Regions from separate parts of the Pseudomonas sp. ZS1P83 genome, predicted to be linked through region 1. Evidence: predicted binding sites of a transcription regulator. Region 1 holds the regulator's gene; each other region holds the start of a gene.
What was found. Region 1 encodes sigma-54, which starts transcription at its own class of promoters, with help from an activator protein. Its sites were predicted from a motif close to ANTGGCATNNANNTTGCTNT; they were not measured.
Positions count from the first base shown of each region.

Region 2: the regulator sigma-54 is predicted to act here: its motif matches at 2,361-2,380, upstream of ACYZT0_RS05975 (CmpA/NrtA family ABC transporter substrate-binding protein).
Region 3: the regulator sigma-54 is predicted to act here: its motif matches at 2,178-2,197, upstream of flgB (flagellar basal body rod protein FlgB).

Region 1 is NZ_CM142706.1:4,501,810-4,506,087, reverse strand. Features, by position in the region: gene rapZ (RNase adapter RapZ) at 1-512, opposite strand, end outside; gene ptsN (PTS IIA-like nitrogen regulatory protein PtsN) at 515-979, opposite strand; gene hpf (ribosome hibernation-promoting factor, HPF/YfiA family) at 992-1,300, opposite strand; gene ACYZT0_RS21355 (RNA polymerase factor sigma-54) at 1,374-2,867, opposite strand; gene lptB (LPS export ABC transporter ATP-binding protein) at 3,051-3,776, opposite strand; gene lptA (lipopolysaccharide transport periplasmic protein LptA) at 3,776-4,278, opposite strand, start outside.
Region 2 is NZ_CM142706.1:1,243,270-1,247,547, forward strand. Features, by position in the region: gene ACYZT0_RS05965 (nitrate/nitrite transporter) at 1-210, opposite strand, end outside; gene ACYZT0_RS05970 (ANTAR domain-containing response regulator) at 439-1,014, opposite strand; gene ACYZT0_RS05975 (CmpA/NrtA family ABC transporter substrate-binding protein) at 1,030-2,241, opposite strand; gene ACYZT0_RS05980 (quinone-dependent dihydroorotate dehydrogenase) at 2,471-3,490, shown strand; gene rmf (ribosome modulation factor) at 3,617-3,832, opposite strand.
Region 3 is NZ_CM142706.1:3,943,663-3,947,940, forward strand. Features, by position in the region: gene flgE (flagellar hook protein FlgE) at 1-512, opposite strand, end outside; gene flgD (flagellar hook assembly protein FlgD) at 544-1,266, opposite strand; gene flgC (flagellar basal body rod protein FlgC) at 1,282-1,725, opposite strand; gene flgB (flagellar basal body rod protein FlgB) at 1,729-2,136, opposite strand; gene ACYZT0_RS18810 (IS4 family transposase) at 2,428-3,759, shown strand; gene cheR (protein-glutamate O-methyltransferase CheR) at 3,807-4,278, opposite strand, start outside.

The DNA.
Region 1 (4,278 bases):
GACTCCACCAGAAACGCAGTACCGGGCTCCGGCTGGTTCAGCAGGCGCAGCTTGATGGTATCGCGCAGCTGATACAGGTTCAGGTTGGTGGTGTTTACTTTGAGATCGGCGAGGTCGGCAATCGGCCCGAGCAGGCTGGTTTCATCGTTGATGGCTTCGGCCAGCGAGCGATTGGCATTGCTCAGAGGGTGGCGCCGGCGGGTTTCCGAGAAGCGTTTGAGCAAGGTTTCTTCATCGGCGTCCAGATAAAGCACATCGCACTGGATATGCCGGCTGCGCACTTCTTCCAGCAGTTCGGGAAACCGCGACAAGTGACTTGGCAAGTTACGCGCATCGATGGATACGGCAACCAGCGGTTGTGCCAGCTCGGTGTGAATCAACGCGCGTTCGGCCAGTTCCGGCAGCAGGCCGGCGGGAAGGTTGTCGATGCAGTAGTAGCCGTTGTCCTCGAGAACATCGAGCGCGGTACTTTTACCTGAGCCGGAGCGGCCACTGACGATGATCAAACGCATGATTACTGACCGTTTTGCTCGTCCAGGACGACCTGATACAAGGCTTCATTGCTCGGGGCGCTGCGCAGTTTTTCGCGCACTTCCTTGCGATCGAGCATGCTGGCGATCTGGCGCAGTAGCTCCAGGTGCGCATCGGTGGCGGCTTGCGGGACCAGCAGAACGAACAGCAGGTCAACCGGGGCGCCGTCGATGGCGTCGAAATCGATGGGGGCATCAAGGTGCATCAAGGCACTGATGGGCGAGTTGCAGCCCTTCAGGCGACAGTGGGGAATGGCGATGCCGTTGCCAAAACCGGTGGAACCGAGTTTTTCACGGGCAATCAGAGCCTCGAAGACATCTTGCATCTCCAGATCCGGCACTTCTTTATGGATAAGGTTGGCAATTTGCTCGAGGGCTTTCTTTTTACTGCCGCCCGGCACGTTCACGAGGGAACGGCCGGGGGTCAGGATGCTTTCAAGTCGGATCATGGGTTGGGAGTGTTAACGACCGGTCGCGCCCTGGAGGAGGCTTTGGGTCTTTTCCTTATGCTTTTTGAGTTGTTTATCCAGCTTGTCAGTCAGTGCGTCGATAGCCGCGTACATATCGGTATGCTCCGCGTTTGCGACCACTTCATTGCCGGGAATATGCAGCGTGGCTTCGATTTTCTGCTTGAGCTTTTCGACCGTCATCGTGACTTGCACGTTGGTGATCTTGTCGAAATGCCTCTCTAATCGTTCGAGTTTTTCGCCGATGTAGGTGCGAAGAGGTTCGGTCACTTCCAGTTGGTGTCCACTGATGTTGACTTGCATACAGCTCTCCTTCGTTGCCAGTGCATAAAGCGGCAGGCAGAAATGCCTGCCACTGGAACGCTGTGGCGTGGCTCTACATCAACCGCTTGCGTTCGCTCGAAGGCGCGATCCCGAGGGATTCGCGGTACTTGGCGACGGTGCGGCGAGCCACCTGAATGCCTTGTGCCTCCAGTAAACCAGCGATCTTGCTGTCACTCAACGGCTTTTTCTGATTTTCCGCGGCAACCAGTTTTTTGATGATCGCGCGGATCGCTGTAGACGAGCATTCACCGCCCTCAGAGGTGCTGACGTGACTTGAGAAAAAGTATTTCAGTTCATATATGCCCCGTGGGGTATGCATGAATTTCTGCGTGGTCACCCGAGAAATCGTCGACTCGTGCATGCCCACCGCTTCGGCGATGTCATGCAGGACCAGCGGTTTCATGGCTTCGTCGCCGTATTCAAGAAAGCCGCGCTGATGCTCGACGATCTGAGTGGCTACTTTCATCAGGGTTTCGTTGCGGCTTTGCAGGCTTTTGATGAACCAGCGGGCCTCTTGCAACTGATTGCGCATGAAGGTGTTGTCGGCGCTGGTGTCGGCGCGGCGTACGAAACCGGCGTATTGAGCATTGACCCGCAGTCGCGGCACGGATTCCTGGTTCAGTTCCACCAGCCAGCGCTCGTTGTCCTTGCGTACGATCACGTCGGGAACGACGTATTCGGCTTCGCCGGACTCGATTTGCGAGCCTGGGCGCGGGTTGAGGCTCTGGACCAGTTCAATCACTTGGCGCAGCTCATCTTCCTTGAGCTTCATGCGACGCATCAGCTGGCTGTAATCGCGGCTGCCGAGCAGGTCGATGTAATCGGTGACCAGGCGTTTGGCTTCGACCAGCCAAGGAGTCTTGGCGGACAACTGACGCAGTTGCAGCAGCAGGCATTCGCCCAGGTTACGGGCGCCGATGCCAGCGGGTTCGAATTGCTGGATGCGGTGCAGGACAGCTTCGATTTCGTCCAGTTCGATGTCCAGTTCCGGATCGAAGGCTTCGAGAATCTCCTCGAGGGTTTCGTCCAGGTAGCCCTGATTGTTGATGCAGTCGATCAGGGTCACGGCAATCAGGCGATCAGTGTCGGACATCGGTGCCAGGTTCAGTTGCCACAGCAAGTGGCTTTGCAGGCTTTCGCCGGCCGATGTACGGGTGGTGAAATCCCACTCGTCGTCATCGTTGCTCGGCAGGCTGCTGGCGCTGGTCTGGTAGACGTCTTCCCACGCGGTATCGACGGGCAGTTCGTTGGGAATGCGCTCGTTCCAGTCGCCTTCCTCGAGGTTGTCCACCGTCGGGGCGGTTTCCTGGTAGGAGGGTTCAGAAACGTCGGCGTTGGGTGGCTGTTCCGCTTTGTCGGCCAAGGGGTCAGCGTTATCGAAGTCGTCGCCTTCTTCCTGGCGTTCGAGCATCGGATTGGACTCCAGGGCCTCCTGGATTTCCTGTTGCAGGTCCAGGGTCGACAATTGGAGCAGGCGGATGGCCTGTTGCAGCTGCGGTGTCATCGTCAGCTGCTGGCCCATTCTCAAGACTAGCGATGGTTTCATGGCAGGGGCTTAACACCTTATTCGCCGGCGCACATGCGCCATCCACTACAGGACGCCGGAGCGCCAAACATAAGCAAATTATATGCCTGAAACCGCAACGTTTGCCTAGAGCGCTGTAACAATAAAAAAGTATTCATTTTTATCGAGACGAGCACTCGATCGACTAGCCAGGCACCTCAGTGCTTACAAGCGGAACTCATGACCCAGATACACTTCCTTGACCAGGTCGTTGGCCAGGATGGTGGCAGAGTCACCTTCGGCTATCAGCTGGCCATCGTTGACGATGTAGGCGGTTTCGCAGATATCCAGGGTTTCACGGACGTTGTGGTCAGTGATCAGCACACCAATGCCCTTGGCCTTGAGGTGATAGATGATCTGCTTGATGTCGCCCACCGAAATCGGGTCCACACCGGCGAATGGTTCGTCGAGGAGAATGAATTTCGGGTTGGTGGCCAGTGCCCTGGCGATTTCCACGCGGCGGCGTTCACCGCCGGACAGACTCATGCCGAGGTTGTCGCGGATGTGGCTGATGTGGAATTCCTGCAATAGGCTTTCCAACTCCTTGCGACGACTGTTCTTGTCGAGCTCCTTGCGGGTCTCGAGGATTGCCATGATGTTGTCGGCTACCGAGAGTTTGCGGAAGATCGATGCTTCTTGCGGAAGATAGCCAATACCGGCCTTAGCACGACCGTGCATAGGCTGGTGGCTGACATCCAGATCGTCAATCAGTACGCGGCCCTGGTCGGCTTGTACCAGACCGACAATCATGTAGAAACAGGTGGTCTTGCCGGCGCCGTTGGGGCCTAGCAGGCCGACGATCTGACCGCTGTCGATCGACAGGCTGACGTCACGCACGACCTGACGGCTCTTGTAGCTCTTCGCCAAATGCTGAGCTTTCAGAGTTGCCATTACTGGGCCTTTTGCTCGTCGGTTTTCTTCTTCGGCTGGATCACCATGTCGATGCGCGGACGCGCCTCGGTGACCTTGTTGCCGGTGGCGCGACCGGCGCTCGCGAGCTTTTTGACCGTGTCGTAGACGATTTTCTCGCCTTGGGTGACGTTGTTGTCCTTATCGATGACTTTGGCGCGATCGATCAGCACGACGCGGTTTTGCGCAGCGTGGTACTGGATCGTTACCCCGTAACCCTGAACCGGCTTGGTATCGCCCGCAGTTTGCAGTTGCTCGAAGTAGGCGAGGTTGCCCACCGAAGTCATCACGTCGATGTCGCCAGTCGGGGTGCGGGTGATGGTTACGGTGTTGCCGGTAACCTTCAACGAGCCCTGAGTAATGATCACGTCACCTTTATAGGTGGCGATGCCGTTCTTGTCGTCCAGCTGGGCGTCGTCGGCCTGGATGCGGATAGGCTGCTCTTGATCGTTCGGCAGAGCCCAGGCGCTCACGCTTCCCAGTG
Region 2 (4,278 bases), 3.0 Mb from region 1:
CAGCAAGCCCATTACAAAGCGCAATACGGCCCCGGCCAGAATCGGCGTGGCCACCACCAGCCCGCGCTGTTGGGTGGTCAGGTGCAGGTCGGCGGCGATTTGCACTGCCAATGGGCCAAGCAGGTACCAGACCATGAAACTCAGGTCGAAATAGAGGAAGGCCGCGAACAATGTCGGGGTATGGCCAGATTTCCAGAAGCTTGAATTCATCGCGCACCTCAGCTGTTAATAGTCTCGAGAAGGAGTCATGAGCTTGCAGGTGGGGCGCCGCATCGGCCGCACCACCGGCCCCGGTCTCTGGGGCCAAAACAAAAAAACGCCGCCACCGGATTCGCCATGGGCAAATGAGGTGAGCGACGTCTTTGTCGTAGGTGGGGCAACCGCCGTTGGTTACCTGTAGCGATTACCTAGCGAGATCTGTGCCAGATTCAGGATCGGTTACCCGAGCAACTCGCTCATGGCGATGATCTGCTCCGCCACTTGAATCAGCTTCTGCTGCCGGCTCATCGCCTGGCGGCGCATCAAGGTGTAGGCCTCTTCCTCGTTGCAGTCCTTCATTTTCATCAACAGCCCTTTGGCCAGCTCGATGCGCTTGCGCTCGGCCAGTTGCTGGTCGCGGGCGTTGAGTTGGGCGCGCAGGGCCTGGTCGCTTTCAAAACGTGCCATGGCAACGTCGAGAATCGGCTGCAAGCGCTGTGCGTGGATGCCTTCGACGATGTAGGCACTGACTCCGGACTTAATCGCCTGACGCATCACATCGGGGTCATGTTCATCGGTAAACATCACAATCGGCCGCGGTTGGTCGCGGCTCACGAGCACCACTTGTTCCATCACATCTCGGCTCGGTGACTCGGTATCGATCAAAATCACATCCGGACGCACCGTTTCGACGCGCGCAGGCAGGTCGATGGTCAGGCCCGACTCGTCGATCACCTCAAACCCGGCTTCGGTCAGGGCCGCCTTCAGGCGACCGACCTTCTTCGCTGTGTCGTTGATCAGCAGGATACGCAACATATTCGCAATCTCCTGTCAGCGGCTGGCGAGAAGGGGTGAGCTGTCGCTCAGGGCGTGCAGCTTGAAACTGCGGGCATAGCCGGCGGGGTCCAAGCCGTCCCAGACCTTGCCGTCGATCAACTGGCTGCTGCGCATTTCCTGACCCGGGGCGGCGACACCCACCGCCGTGGCGGCCTCTCGATACAAGTCTAGTTGCTGGACCTGACGGGCCACGCCGAGGTAGTCCGGGTCATCGCGCAACAAACCCCAGCGACGGAACTGGGTCATGAACCACATGCCGTCGGACAAGTAAGGCAGGTTGACCTCGCCGTCCGCATGGAAACGCAGGGTATGCGGATCCTGCCAACGATTACCGAGGCCATCGGCGTAGTCACCGAGCAACCTTGGCGCGATGCAGTCGAGTGGCGCGTCGAGGTATTCGGGCGCACTCAACAGCTTCGCGGTGCTGCAGCGATTTTCCGTGCTTTGTTCGATGAAGCGGCTGGCTTCGAGGATCGCCATCACCAGCGCCCGGGCGGTGTTGGGGTATTGCTCGACAAAAACGCGGGTGCAACCGAGGACTTTTTCCGGATGATCGGGCCAGATGGTCTGTGTTGTGGCCAGGGTGAACCCCAGGTTCTGCTGCACCGCGTTGGCGGACCATGGCTCGCCGACGCAGAAACCATCGATGCGTCCGGCTTGCAGGTGCGCGACCATTTGCGGCGGCGGCACCACCACGCTGTTGATGTCCTGCAGCGGATGGATGCCCTGACTCGCGAGCCAGTAATACAGCCACATGGCGTGAGTGCCCGTAGGAAATGTCTGGGCGAAAGTGAGTTTTGGGCGACTTTGGTGCACGTGCCGGTCGAGTGCTTCAGGACTGGTCACGCCCAGGGCCTGTAAGCCATGGGAGAGATTGATGCTCTGGCCATTCTGATTCAGGCCCATGAGCACCGCCATGTCGGTCGATGCGACACCGCCGATGCCCAAATGCACGGCGTAGATCAAACCGTACAGGCTGTGGGCGGCGTCGAGTTCGCCACTGACCAACTTGTCCCGCAAGTTGGCCCAGGACGACTGGCGCTTGAGGTTCAGGGTCAGGCCATAAGGTTGGGCGAAGCCCTGCGTGGCCGCGACCACCACGGAGGCGCAGTCACTCAGGGCCATGAAGCCGAGGTTGATTTCGGTCCTTTCCGGGGCATCGCTGCCGTTGACCCAGGCCAGAGGGTTGGCTGGAACTTCAATCATCAGTAATCACCTTCCATAAAAAAGCGCCGGACCGGGCTGCTTGTCAGAGCAAGGCCAAGTGACGACGCCTTTGTCTTTCGACTCATCCCGCCGTTGGCATGAGTGCTGATGTCAGTGACGGTGCAAGGCATATGCCATCGCTCACTGATTTTGTCGCGCGTCTCGCCTGCAACCTCGATGCCCGGCTATAATCGCCGCCACTTTTCGTAGCCCAGAGTCAAACCCGCCCATGTACACCCTGGCCCGTCAGCTGTTGTTCAAACTTTCCCCGGAAACCTCCCACGATCTGTCCCTGGACCTGATCGGCGCGGGCGGGCGTTTGGGCCTCAACGGCTTGCTGTGCAAGGCATCGGCGAAAATGCCGGTGACCGTCATGGGCCTGGACTTCCCGAACCCGGTAGGTCTGGCGGCCGGTCTGGACAAGAACGGCGCGGCCATCGACGGTTTTGCCCAACTGGGTTTTGGTTTTGTCGAAATCGGTACCATCACCCCGCGTCCGCAGCCGGGCAACCCGAAGCCACGAATTTTCCGTCTGCCGGATGCCGAGGCGATCATCAACCGCATGGGGTTCAACAACCTCGGCGTCGATAATCTGTTGGCCCGAGTGGCGGCGGCCAAGTACAAGGGCGTACTGGGTATCAATATCGGCAAAAACTTCGATACCCCGGTTGAGCGGGCGGTCGACGACTACCTGATCTGTCTGGACAAGGTCTACGCCCACGCCAGCTACGTGACGGTCAACGTCAGCTCGCCGAACACCCCTGGTCTGCGCAGCTTGCAGTTCGGCGATTCGCTGAAGCAATTGTTGGCTGACCTGGCTACGCGCCGCGCAGAACTGGCGCTGCGCCATGGCAAACATGTCCCGCTGGCGATCAAGATTGCGCCGGACATGACCGACGAAGAAACCGCTCAGGTCGCGCAAGCGCTGATCGAAACCGGGATGGATGCGGTGATCGCCACCAACACCACCCTGAGCCGCGTCGGCGTTGAAGGCATGGAACACGGCGACGAGGCGGGCGGTCTGTCCGGCGCACCGGTTCGCGACAAGAGCACCCACACCGTGAAGGTGCTGGCGGCAGAGTTGGCCGGTCGCTTGCCGATCATTGCCGTGGGCGGCATCACCGAAGGCAAGCACGCGGCTGAGAAAATCGCTGCGGGCGCGAGCCTGGTGCAGCTCTATTCCGGTTTCATCTATAAAGGCCCTGCGTTGATTCGTGAATCGGTGGATGCGATCGCGGCTTTGCGGTAAACGACAGGCATAAAAAAGGGCTCCTCGAAGGAGCCCCTGGGCCGGAGCCCGCCGCCCGGATGGGGCGTGCGTGGTTAAGTCATTCAGTCATCAGATTGTCGTGTCGGAGTGTGTTAAGCCCTGTCATTAGCCGACGGCGTGAAGTTCGTTGAGTCTATGGATTCCCGCAGTGCCGGTCATACCGTCCCAGTTGTCGCCGCGTCCTTCTCGCCAGCCGTTAATCCAGGCTTGGCGTACCGACGGTAGAGTAAATGGGCAAAGCTCACGGGATTTGCCACCAACGCCATATTGATATCCGCGCAAAAATGCTCTTTCCAACGGATCACGCTTAAGTCTTCTCATAGGGTGTTGCCCTCACTTGTTGACTGTATTAATCGCGTTGACCTCAATCGAGGTCTGGCAGAAAAACTCCTGCCGTTGGGGCTCGCTGCCGGCGTCGCGAGCCAAGGTGTTGGCGTCATTGCGGCGTCAACCTGTGTTGAGTTCTAACCAATGCGTCACATCGAGGGAATGATCGTTTTGTCATAAGGACGTAACTATTAAGGTGGTATGGCCATAAGTAACACGATGTTGTCCCGTGTTTATTGGCAAAACCCCGGTATGATCGGCCCTGCGCTGCATGATGGATTGAATACCTAAGTGAGAATGCCTCCTGTTGAGCAGGGGGACTATTCGACGAAGGGTCGCTTTATGACATTTTGTTGCATCAACTTTTTTATCTGCCTTTGCATCTAAGCTCTTTTAACCCGAGCAGCAAGGGTGGAACGGCACACCTTCGTGCCACGCGG
Region 3 (4,278 bases), 560 kb from region 1:
TTGATGATGGGAGCTGTGGAGTTCAGGTTGATCGTCGACGAAACCGTGGAGGTGTTTTTTGGCGCCAGGTTCGACGTATCGATGCGCAGGTCAGTCAAAACGCCATTGAGGATCTTGCCATTGGCATCCACGCCATAACCCTGCAGACGCGCAGAGCCATCGCTATTGGTGACGTAACCGTCCTTGTCGACCTTGAACGTACCGGCACGGGTGTAGGACATCGAACCGTTCTCGCTCAGCACGAAGAAGCCGGAACCGTTGATACCCATGTCCAGCACGTTGCCGGTGTTGCTGACGTCGCCCTGGGTGAACTGCTGGGAAACGTTGGCCAGGCGCACGCCGTTACCGATGGTTTTGCTGCCGGTACCCAGCTTGGTGGCCGAGTAAACGTCTTCGAATTCTGCACGGGACGATTTGAAACCGGTGGTCGCGACGTTGGCGATGTTGTTGCCGGTCACGTCCAGTTGTTTGTTGGCTGCATAGAGACCGCTAAGGCCGATATTGAAAGACATATTCCACTCCTTTGTGCCGTGTTAGTCGGCTCTACATACCAATGGTTTGTACTTTGGACAGAGCGATGCTGCCCAGGCCTGCCAGGTTGAGCATCAACTCACCGCCGGTCTGGCTGATGGTCACGCTGCTGACGGTCGCCGGCAGGCTAGTGACCAGCGAGGTCGCTTTACTGTCGTAGGTCGCGGTGGCGGCGAAGGTGAATGTACCGGCCTTGGCCACTTCACCGGCATCGTTCTTGCCGTCCCAGATGAAGCTGGCGTTGCCGGCTTTCTGGCTGCCCATGTTGATGGTGCGGACGATCTTGCCGTCGGCATCGGTAATCTTGAGCGTAACCGGGTCCACGGAGGCAGGCACCACGACCGTACCGTTGAAGCTCTTGGCGGTATCGACCACGGCCTTGTCGCCCGGCGCGATGACCGAACGCCCCACCAGCGACGAAGCCTGCAACGCCTGGGACGAGTTGTAGTTGCTCGCGAGGCCGCTCACGGTGGTATTGAGTGTGGTAATGCCTTCCAGGCTGCTGAACTGCGCCAGCTGGGCGACGAACGCGCCATTGTCCTGCGGTTCCAGCGGGTTCTGGTTCTTCAGCTGTGTCACCAGCAACTGCAGAAACGCGTCCTTGCCCAGCGCCTTCTTGCCGGTGGCGCTGTTAGTCGCGGACGCCAGGCCATCGGCGCTGGTGTTGGTCTTGACCGAGGAGTTGGCCAGGATGTCTTTGAGGCTAATGCCACTGGTGGTATCGGTAACACTCATCTGAGTCGCCCCTTTTTACTGACCGAGGGTCAGGACCTTCTGCATCATGGTTTTGGCGGTGTTCATCATTTCGGCGTTGGTCTGGAACGAGCGGCTCGCGGAAATCATGTCGGCCATTTCTTCCACCACGTTGACGTTCGGGTAGTAGACGTAGCCCTTGGCGTCGGCCGCCGGATGGTTCGGCTCGTAGCGCGCCTCAAGGTTGCTCTGGTCTTCGACCACGCCCAGCACTTGCACGCCTTGACCGGCCGCGTCCTGGTTCTGGAACAACGAATCGCTGCCGCCGCTCTGGCCGCCCTGGAACATGGTGGCGAATACCGGGTGACGGGCACGGTAGGTCTGGTCGATGCTCGAGGAGACGGTCTCGGCGTTGGCGATGTTACTGGCGACGGTGTTCAAGCGAGTGGTCTGGGCACTCATGCCGCTACCGGCAATGTTGAAAACACTGGATAGAGACATGGCTTACTCTCCGCGCAGGGCTGAGACCAGCCCTTTGAATTTGCTGTTGAGCAGGGTGAAGCTGGCCTGGAAGCCGACCGCGTTTTCCGCGTAGTTCGACTGTTCAAGCTGGGCGTCCACGGTGTTCTGGTCGATCGACGGTTGCATCGGCGTGCGATACAGCAGCGACTCGCCGCCATTGCCCAGGCCTTCGGCTTCGATATGACGGCTATTGGTCATGTTCAAGGCGAAAGAACCGCTTTTGGTTTTCTCGTTCTGCTCGGCGAGCACTTTCGAGAAGTCCAGATCCCGAGCCTTGTAGTTCGGGGTGTCGGCGTTGGCGATGTTGTTGGCCAGGACTTCGGCACGCTGAGCGCGGTAGCCCAGGGCTTGTTCGTGGATACCGAGCGCTTTATCGAAGCTGATGCTCATGTCGGAAACCTTCGGGTGACCTGATTTTTCGTAATATGGACATAGCAAGCGTCGTGCCAATTAAAAAAAGGCCGTAAACCGGGGCTTTGCGGGCAATGGCAACGTGGCCATGCCAGAAAAGCGGCAACCGATTTCCGCCGCCTGCCGCTTTTCTGCCGCTCGCCTCCCAAAAATCGCAGGCAAAAAAAACGGGAGCCCCTGAGGACTAATGCCGATCAGTTAAGCCCTTTTGCTTGACCTTTGGCCGCAAGAAATCAAAATCCGATGCCTGTATTGGCATCGGATTTTTTTATGCGTCTCGCTCGGGCACTGGAACTGACCCACAACATCGTCTCCACCCCCAACTCAATTGAGGGATTGAATTCCTTGCTCGATCCTTCTTTGGTCGAGCAGGCACTTGAACAGGCAGGCGTTGCGACTTTACGCAAGCGGCGCTTGCCGTTTGAAATGATGCTTTGGTGCGTGATCTCCATGGCGTTCTTTCGGCGCATGTCGGCGTGGGATGTGGTCAGCCGCATGAATATCATGCTGCCGGGCCAGCACCCGTTGGTGGCACCCAGCGCGGTGGTTCAAGCCCGTCAGAGATTGGGCAGCGAGGCTGTACGACAGGTCTTCCATCTGACTCAGAAAAGTTGGCATGAGGCGGCCGCTCATCCGACTTGGGCCGGTTTGCGCTTACTGGGTGTCGACGGTGTCGTCTGGCGAACACCCGATACGCCGGAAAACCGTGCACGTTACGACTCCGCCAGTAACCAGCATGGCGACACTGGTTTTCCGCAGGTGCGCATGGTCTGCCAGATGGAGTTGACCAGCCATTTGCTGATCGGCAGTGCGTTTGACGGCTATCGCAGCAACGAGATGAAGCTGGCGGAGCAACTGATCGAGACCACGCCCGATCACTCGTTGACGCTATTTGATCGTGGTTTTTATTCGTTAGGTTTACTGCATCAATGGCAGCAGGCAGGGATCGAACGTCACTGGCTGATGCCGCTGAAAAAAGGCTCGCAGTACGAAGTGCTTCAGCGTTTGGGGCGCCAGGATGCGGTTGTCTCATTAAACACTTCGCCGCAGGCCCGCAAGCAATGGCCGGGGCTGCCGGAGCGCCTGACCGCGCGACTTCTGAGCAAAACCGTCAAAGGCAAGGTGTGTCAGATCCTGACCTCAATGGCCGACCCGCTGCGCTTTCCATCCGACGAAATCGTCGACCTGTACAGCCAGCGATGGGAAGTCGAATTAGGGTTTCGGGAGATGAAACAGACCTTGCTCAACAGCAGTTATACGTTGCGTAGCAAGACGCCCGAGATGATCGAGCAGGAGCTGTGGGGGGTGTTGTTGGGCTACAACTTGTTGCGCTATCAGATGGTGGAGATGAGTCGTCACTGTCCAGGTATTTACCCATGCGAAATGAGTTTTACCGCCTGCACCTGGGCGATTCTCGGGTTTATCAACAGCGTCTCCGCCGACCGTTCCGGGAACATCCCCAAGTACCTGGCTGAGTTGCATGCCTCAGCCCCGCACTATGTCCTGCCGCATCGGCGAGAGGAGCGTATTTATCCTCGGGCCATCCGGCTTAAATCACCGAAGTATCCGATCAGAAAGAAAAATGCCAGTCAGCTTAACTGACTGGCATTAGCCCCTGAGGACTCCCGTTTTTTTATACCGTCAACGAATCACTTCGCCTGGTAAATGATCCCCGGGCTGCACTGGACCATCTGGTAATGATCCGGCAAACCGTTCAGCGCCTCGGAAGCACCGAGGAACAGATAACCGCCAGGCTTCAACGTGCTGTGGATGCGCAACAGGATGTCCTTCTTCACCTCGGCGGAGAAGTAGATCAGCACGTTGCGACAGAACACGATATCGAACTTGCCGAGGCTCGCGTAGCTGTCCAGCAGGTTGAACGAGCGAAACTCCACCCGGCTCTTGATCGGCGCCTTGATCGCCCAGCGCCCCGGCCCTTTCGGGTCGAAGTAACGCTGAAGACGCTCGGGCGACAGACCACGGCCGATGGCCAGGCTGTCGTACTCGCCGGTCTTGCAGTTGGTCAGCATGGTGCCGGACAGATCGGTGGCAACGATTTGCACGCCCATCTTCAACTGGCCCATGTTCACGCGCTCGAACTCATCGATCGACATCGACAGC